One region of the Pseudovibrio sp. JE062 genome, then DNA from elsewhere that is predicted to be linked to it. Evidence: riboswitches for the same ligand, from Rfam matches in the RefSeq annotation. Region 1 holds a riboswitch; the other holds the start of a gene.
What was found. Region 1 has a riboswitch for S-adenosylmethionine ahead of PJE062_RS16165 (O-succinylhomoserine sulfhydrylase). Riboswitches for the same ligand answer to the same signal wherever they lie in the genome.
Positions count from the first base shown of each region.

Region 2: it holds a riboswitch for S-adenosylmethionine, as region 1 does, so the genes downstream of both, PJE062_RS21890 (hypothetical protein) here and PJE062_RS16165 (O-succinylhomoserine sulfhydrylase) in region 1, are expected to answer to the same signal.

Region 1 covers NZ_DS996810.1:304,499-308,666, reverse strand. The annotation lists gene PJE062_RS16175 (hypothetical protein) at 1-38, shown strand, start outside; gene PJE062_RS16170 (hypothetical protein) at 42-1,271, opposite strand; gene PJE062_RS16165 (O-succinylhomoserine sulfhydrylase) at 1,381-2,571, opposite strand; SAM riboswitch at 2,639-2,716, opposite strand; gene PJE062_RS16160 (2'-deoxycytidine 5'-triphosphate deaminase) at 2,840-3,946, shown strand; gene PJE062_RS16155 (YigZ family protein) at 3,952-4,168, shown strand, end outside.
Region 2 covers NZ_DS996814.1:41,759-45,926, forward strand. The annotation lists gene msrA (peptide-methionine (S)-S-oxide reductase MsrA) at 48-677, shown strand; gene PJE062_RS21885 (sorbosone dehydrogenase family protein) at 738-1,982, opposite strand; SAM-I-IV-variant riboswitch at 2,267-2,397, shown strand; gene PJE062_RS21890 (hypothetical protein) at 2,445-2,825, shown strand; gene PJE062_RS21895 (group III truncated hemoglobin) at 2,856-3,305, opposite strand; gene PJE062_RS21900 (acyl-CoA thioesterase) at 3,338-3,766, opposite strand; gene PJE062_RS21905 (group III truncated hemoglobin) at 3,826-4,168, opposite strand, start outside.

The sequences.
Region 1 (4,168 bases):
CACGAAGAGACGTGGTCGTCGCCTCAGGCAACAGCTGATACTCAAGCCCCTGACGGAATACCGAAGAGAACCACCAGGGCACATAACAAACCAGTTGCGCCCGTAAACCAGAACATTCCTACCCGGTTTCGCATCCCCTTCAGTTGCCAAAGCGCTGTCAGAGCCACACAGCACTGAAGCATATAGAACAACGCAAAGGCTCTGGAAGACAGAGTGATGATATGCAGGATATCAGTGCTCCAGATGAGGGTAACAGATACGAAAGTGATAAACGGATAGGCATGTCTTATCTTCACCCGCCTGTTGGTTACATCCTCCAACAAACCAGCTGAGCCAATGGAATCCGCAACAGAAGCCCCAAACTGGCTGGCAACTGCTCCCAGTGTCAGCAGCAACGGCAACACAATCGCCACATGCCCCACCAGCGTGATGATCCCCGATACGCTCTCATCATGCTTCAAAAGCGGAAACAGAACCGTCAGCAACGCGAAGAAGCAGAGGTAAATCACAGCGGAGTACAGCTGCGCATTCCTCATCGTCTCAGCACGCATCTTGGGTGAGTATTCATCACCGATGAACTTCGAGGTCTCAAACCCCTGCACCACAATCAGCAGACCCAGCATAATCTGAACCTTCTCCAGCCCAACAGCCTTCAGACCATCCCTCACTTCCCACTGCCCACTAAAAGCAAGCTCACCATTGTAAAACAGCAGCCCCACCAGCAAACCGAAGATCACCGTCAGGTTCAGCGAAACCGCATATTTCTCCACCCGCTCCACCAGATGCAAACCGCCGGAGAAGCCCACCAACCCGATGAAGACCGTCAGCACAGTTCCGATCCAGTTGGCTATCTCCCGATGTTCATACCCAAAACCCTTGAGCAGGAAGTTCCCAAGCAGCACAAGGTAGTAGGCAATCGAGATGAAATAGGCGAACGCCAGAGTTAGCTGTGAAAGCTTCTCCAGAGACGTGGTCAGTCGAATACGCCCTTCCTGTTGCTGCTGCTCCACAATCTGCTCGGTGTGCAGAATGTTGAACCGGATCACCGCTCCTACGCAATACGCCGCCAGAATGAGCCCACTTATGCCGATAATCGCCCAGTGTCCAATCTCCTTGGCGATAATCGGCACAGAGACCAAAAAACCACTCCCGATAATCGAAGCCAGCGGTGTGACGGTTGCCTGCCATTTTTCCGAGACCCGAACGCGATACGAGAACAGCACCAGCATTCCAAGCAGCATGACAACAAACACGACAACGGAGTTGAGCATGGTTCTCTCACAGGCAGAGGAGCAGCACCCAAAGCCTGAAAGCAAAAAAGGGCACCAATTCAGGCACCCTTTCTAAATTCAGAAGCAAAATTTGCTCTTAAGCGGTCTGTTAGCCCTTTAAGCTTTCCAGCGCACGAGCAACATCTTCCAGCAGATCATCTGGATCTTCCAGACCAACAGAAAGACGAAGCGTCTTGTCTGTGATGCCTAGCTCCAGACGCGCATCTTCTGCAACACTCTGGTGCGTTGTAGTCGCCGGATGGGTAATCAGGCTCTTCGCATCACCCAGGTTGTTGGAGAGGCTGACAATGTCCAGCGCGTTGGAGAACTTGAACGCAGCCTCCTTGCCGCCTGCCAGATCAAACGCCAGCATGGTGGACCCACCACGCATCTGCTTCGCCACAATATCTGCCTGCGGGTGATCCGCACGGCCCGGATAGATCAGGCGAGACACAGCAGAATGATCCGCAAGGAACTCCGCCAGTTTACCCGCAGTCGCAGTCTGACGCTCCACGCGCAGGGACAGCGTCTCCAGACCTTTCAGCAGAACCCATGCATTGAACGGGCTCATTGCAGGACCGGTATGCTTGAACGGGTCATGGAACTCTTCCACGATCCACTTCTCATCGGAAAGCACGATACCGCCCAGACATCGTCCCTGACCGTCAATGTGCTTGGTGGCAGAATAGATCACCACATCCGCACCCAACTCCAGCGGGCTCTGCCAAATAGCAGTTGCGAACACGTTGTCTACAATAAGCCGTCCACCCGCTTCGTGAATAATATCCGCCACAGCCGGAATATCGATCACTTCCAGTGTCGGGTTGGTTGGGCTCTCAAGAAACGCTGCTGTCGTGTTCGGACGAACCGCAGCTTTCCATTGCTCAATGTCGGTGCCATCAATCAGTGTGGATTCCACACCGTAGCGTGGCAGCAGCTTTTCGATGATGTAGCGGCAGGAGCCAAACAGCGCCTTTGGTGCAATCACGTGATCGCCCGCTTTCACGCAGGCCATGATCGCAGAATTAACAGCCGCCATACCGGAAGCAGTGCCGCGTGCGGCCTCAGCGCCTTCCAGCTCACACATTCGCTGCTCGAACATTCCAACAGTCGGGTTTGCATACCGGGAATAAATATAGCCCGGATTCTCGCCAAGAAAGCGTGCTTCTGCCGCTTCTGAGCTGTCGTAAACATACCCTTGTGTAAGGAAGATAGCTTCGGATGTTTCACCAAAGCTGGAGCGCGTTGTGCCTCCATGAACAAGCCGAGTTGCTGGCTTCCAGTTCTTTGCGTCTGTCATCGCTCATTCCTGCCCGAAGAGATATTGCTCTACCCCTTCATTTAAAAACCCCGGCGCGGGCCGAGGTCTATACAAGAACCCGACCCTTTAGCTACTTGTTTAACGTGGTTGCAAGCCGGTCGACCAAATCACCACGGAATAGGCAGCGGTTTTACCGCGAAAATTCCATAGGGTCAATCAATCAGCTCTGGTTGCAGACTTGGCGTAGGATCAAACTTACGTTAATCAGTGTCAGAACGATTTGAGTACGAGTGGGGCGGGACCAACAATGACAGGCATTCTTCCGGCAAAAGCGATTGAAGCTATGTTTGCCAACAATGCAATTAAAGCAGACAGAGCGCCTGACGGGGACCAGATTCAGCCAGCGAGCCTCGACCTGAGACTGGGCGCAAAAGCGTGGCGTGTCCGTGCCTCCTTCCTGCCCGGCCCGGATGCCAGGGTTGAAGAGAAGCTGGACAAGCTGATCCTGCACGAAATCGACCTCAGCAAAAGCGCCGTTCTGGAAACCAACTGCGTTTACATCGTCCAACTTCAGGAAGCTCTCAACCTGCCGGACGACCTGTCCGCCACAGCAAACCCGAAGAGCTCCACGGGCCGCATCGACGTTTTCACCCGTGTCATCACCGATCAGGGCAAAGCCTTCGACCGCGTTGAGGCTGGATACAACGGCCCACTCTACGCAGAGATTTCGCCAAAGACCTTCCCGGTTCTGGTCCGCGAAGGCTCTCGTTTGTGCCAGATCCGCTTCCGCAATGGCGGTGGCTTCATTCCGGATGAACACCTGCTGCACATCCACAAGGAGCACACCCTTGTCTCCGGCGGCAATGATGAGCACGCCATCAGCAACGGCGTTCAGGTCTCTATTGACCTGAAAGGCAACGGCAAAGACAGCCTCATCGGCTACCGCGCCAAACGCCACACCGGTGTGATCGACGTGGACCGCAAGGATGCTCAGGACCCGGCAGACTTCTGGGAGCCAATCTACAATCGCGGTGACGCAACCCTGATCCTTGATCCAAACGAGTTCTACATTCTCGTCTCGCAGGAAGCTGTTCACGTCCCGCCAAACTACGCCGCAGAGATGGTGCCGTTTGACCCGCTCGTCGGTGAGTTCCGCGTCCACTACGCAGGTTTCTTCGATCCCGGCTTCGGTCACTCCACCGTAGGCGGCACCGGCTCCCGCGCCGTTCTGGAAGTCCGCTCACATGACGTGCCGTTCATCGTCGAACATGGCCAGACCGTTGGCCGTCTCGTCTATGAACACATGCAGGAAGTGCCGGAAACCCTCTACGGCGAAGGCATCGGCTCCAACTATCAGGGTCAGGCTCTCAAGCTGTCCAAGCACTTCAGAGCGACACAGGCAGAAGAGGCATAAGATCCATGCCTCTCTTCACCGTAGAGCGCGAGTTTTATGCAGAGCTGGAGGAGAAGAAGTCTCGCTTCCTCGCCTTTCTGCTTCCGCATGCTGACTTTGCTGAGCGCCTCGCGCAGCTACGGGATGAGCACAAAAAAGCCAATCACCACGTCACCGCCTTCCGCCGCATGCTGCCGGAAGGGCGCATCGATGAAGGCGGCAAAGACGACGGCGAACCTGCCG
Region 2 (4,168 bases), on a different contig from region 1:
CTAGGATTTTGGCAATTCCAATGCATGACCTGATTTAAGGATCTGAGATGATTGCACGCAAAGCTGCAAAAGCCCTTGCCGTTCTTCCTTTGCTTTATGCTGTGAGCCAGCCTGCGCAAGCTGCTGAGACTGAAACCGCGATTTTCGCTGGTGGTTGCTTCTGGTGTATCGAGTCTGACTTTGACAAGATCGAAGGCGTTCTTGAGACCACCTCCGGTTACACAGGTGGCCGCACAGAAAACCCAACCTACAAGCAGGTTTCAGCTGGTGGTACTGGCCATATTGAAGCGCTGGAAGTGAAGTTTGATCCCGCGAAGGTGTCTTACGAAGAGCTGCTGACGGCTTTCTGGCATTCTGTTGATCCGACAGACGCTGGTGGTCAGTTCTGCGATCGCGGTGAGAGCTATCAGACAACCATCTTTGCAACCTCCCCGGCTCAGCTGAAGAAAGCAAAGGCCTCCAAGAAGGCACTCGACAAGTCCGGCGAAACAAACCGTCCGATTGTGACGCCTATCCGTACTGCGTCTGCGTTCTATGATGCAGAGGACTACCATCAGAATTATTATGAGAAGAACCCGATCCGCTACAAGTACTACCGCTATCGTTGCGGTCGCGACCAGCGTGTGAAAGAGGTTTGGGGACCTAATGCCTACAAAGGTATCCCCGGTGAGCACTAAGGGCTTACGATAGAAGATGAGAAGACCAGAGGGGTTCCTCTGGTCTTATTTGTTTTGGGTCTAGTTACCTTCGTAATACATGCGGTAGATGCCGCCTGCGGAGTCATCTGAAATCAGCAGGGAGCCGTCGCCCAGTTCAACCACATCAACGGGACGGCCCAGATAGTCACCACTGGCGTCAATCCAGCCTGTTGCAACGATGCTGGATTCTCCAGCTTCTTCCTGAGCGTTGATTGGAACGAAGACCACGCGGGCGCCAATGGGCACGGAACGATCCCATGAGCCATGCTGCGCGATGAAGACGCCGCCTTTGTACTCATCAGGGAACATATCCCCCTGATAGAACGTCATGCCAAGGCTGGCTGCGTGCGCATCCAGCTCGACCTCCGGATCGACCACACCGCTTGGTACTGGCTCATCGATGTAGTGCGGGGTTCTAACGGTTCCACCGCCATACCATGGGAAGCCGTAGTTCTTGCCGGGCTCTGTGGCCTTGTTCAGCTCTTCAGGTGGAATGTCATCGCCCATGCCATCGACCTGATTGTCAGTGAACCAGAGGTTCCCACTGTCTGGATGGAACTCAAGCCCTACCGAGTTTCTGATGCCAGTGGCGTAGACCTGACGATCCATTCCGTCGGTGGTGATGGAGATGATGCCTCCGATACCGAGACTGTCATAGAGCTTCAGCTTCATCTTGGGCGGTACGTTGTAGGGCTGACCGAGAGAAATGTAGATACGATCATCCGGTCCCTGATCACATACACGGGCGGAATGATTGTAGCTTTCTTCAGAAGGAGGAATGAGCATTCCCTGACCAACAAGCACCTTCACAGCAGGTTTGCCCTGCTCTTTGTTCTTTAAAGCATCGGGAAAGCTCAGAACGCGGTTTTGCTCGGCAAGGATCAGTGAGCCATCCTTGGTGAAGCAGACACCATTGGGGATGACAAAGGACTGGTTTGGCGCAAACTGACGGACTTCAGCAGCTTTTTTGGTGTCTTCATCCTGCGTCACCACCCAGACTCGATCTGTGGTTGTGCCAACAAAAACAGTTTTACCATCCGGCGCGACAGCCATATGGCGCGCATCCGGCACAACGGCGTAAGGTTCGATGCGAAAGCCTGGAGGCATCACCACCACACCGGTGTTGCGGGCCAGAGTTTTTTGGTCGTCAGTGTCCTGCTCGACATACTCGGTGGCCACACCATCAACGGTTTCGGTTTTTGTTGCTGCTAATGAAGTGGTTAGCAGCAAAGCATAAGCGCACCCTGACAGGACTCCATAGAGAACAGGTTTCGTGGTGCACATGGGTTTTCCTCCATAACGGCCTAGAAATTTGACTGAGAAAAGTTATCGCATTATTCGGAATGTTCTGCTGAGTGAGCTGTCACTATGCGCTCATTCAAAGTCTGAGGAGAATACTCAGATATGACGGGAATTCGGTTTATAGAACCACAAAAATTGGAGATATTCACTTAGCGGAAGTTGCGTTTTGTGGTGCTAGAATACGACATAACGTAAGTTTGAAAGTGTGGACAAAGAACAAAGGAAAGGTGCCCACTTGCATTTGCCTCATTTTCGTGCCAAATCCTACGCATCATCAAGAGAAGGGCTGGCGCCCTCGCCAACCTGCCTAACCGGGCAAGGTGGTCTCCGCCGAAAGGGATGTGGTTTCGAACTGAGGACGTCGTCTTCATCATTCGTAACAACCAAGCGGTAGTTTCAATGGATTTTGCGCCAGTCCTCCTCGGGAAACCGATGGAGGATTTAATGTTTGATCTTGCTAGTCAGCCTCAGTCTGCATGGCAATCGTATGTATCTGAATATGTGCCTCAATCCTTGAGGGAAGCCGTCGCTCATCTTGCCGACGAGTTTACCGCTGCCTATCTGCTTGATTGTCTGATCTTAGAAAAAGGGCTGCGCAGCCGTCTGCTTTCGAACTCAACGCGTCAAGCCAACACTCCCCTCACCACAGAAGAGCGTTCTGATCGTTTTGCAGTTCTGCTGCGTTTGTGGGCTGAAGGATGCCATACGGTCGTTGACGAGCGTTTGTTCGCTGATACGGTGCGCCGGCGCCCTGACGAGCTGGAAGCGCTGCGTGAATACTTCAGACAAAACGCGCTTCGCTCGAAAAAGAAATTCCCGAGCTAAGCAAGCTGACCTATAATCAGTAAATGATGTTTAAGCGGCGCGCGTGCCAAACTTGGCAGGAGGCGTTGCAAACGGATCTGCAAACATTGCCAGCCAGAGGCTCTGAGCTATTCGCTGTGCAGTCGCCAGCAGAAGAGGTGCGGCTTCGGGAGAGAAGATCGCATGAACTTCTTCTTCGAACAGATCCATCCATTCATGAAAGTTCTCGGTGGTCACGCCTGTGATTTTTGCGTGAGCCGGAACCGGTTTGCCTTTGTATGATCCGGTCTTCAGCAAAACGGAGGCCCAGAAATGCTTCATCTTATGCAGATGCGGCCCCCAGTCCTCGCCCATTTCTTTTAGGAAGATCGGCCCCAGCGTCTCATGCTGGCGTACTCTGCCATAAAAGCTTTCAACCAACTGGTTGATTTGCGCTGGTGTGATGGAAGGATCAAGCGGTGTCCGTTCACGCGCTGACATAACGGGAATTTTGGATGACACTGCTTGCTTCCTCTTCCTGACCAGTGAGCTGATTAAGCGTTGTTGTACTTTGCACGCTGCTCTTCAGAGATCTCGATTGGCTTACCGTTATCATCCACGGCAACAAAGGTGAACTGAGCATTTGTCACCTTTTCGCGGTAACCAAAACGATGGCGCAATGCCCAGGCTTCGATTGCCAGCGTAATTGAGGTTCTACCAACACGGAGGACACGGGAGTAAACACACATCACATCGCCAACTTTTACAGGGCGAATAAACGTCATGCTGTCGATCGCAACAGTCACAACGCGCTCCATGGCGCACTGACTTGCTGCAATACCGGCCGCAATATCCATTTGAGAGACAACCCAACCGCCGAAGATATCGCCAGATGCATTGGTGTCTGCCGGCATCGCCATTGTGCGTGTGGTCAGCTCACCTACTGGCTGCTCTTCTTCGACAGCGTCTCTTGTATCATTCATAGTTTTAAAGCTCCGTCGATCCATCAGAGGAAATGCTATGCATGGCGAAGCTCAACTACTCAAGAAGGGATCATCGCCATATGGAAGCAATCAACAACCTGGGTCGCACATTTCATGGTATTGGCCCGAGCGGTTTCAGCAACACACTCTTCGACGGCATTTTCGAATAAATTCAACCAGCTGGCAATATCATCACCGCATACCTGCTTTGCAGAACCGCGATACTTGCCAATCGGACGACCGGAATAACTCTGGTCTTTCATGAGAGCGGAGCACCAGAAACGAACGGCCTGCGCTTCATAGTCTTCCCAGTCGCATTTCATGTTGCTCTGGTAGACGTTTGCCAGTGTATCATTCTGACGAAGTTTTTCTGAATGATTGGCGACCAGCGCACGGACCTGA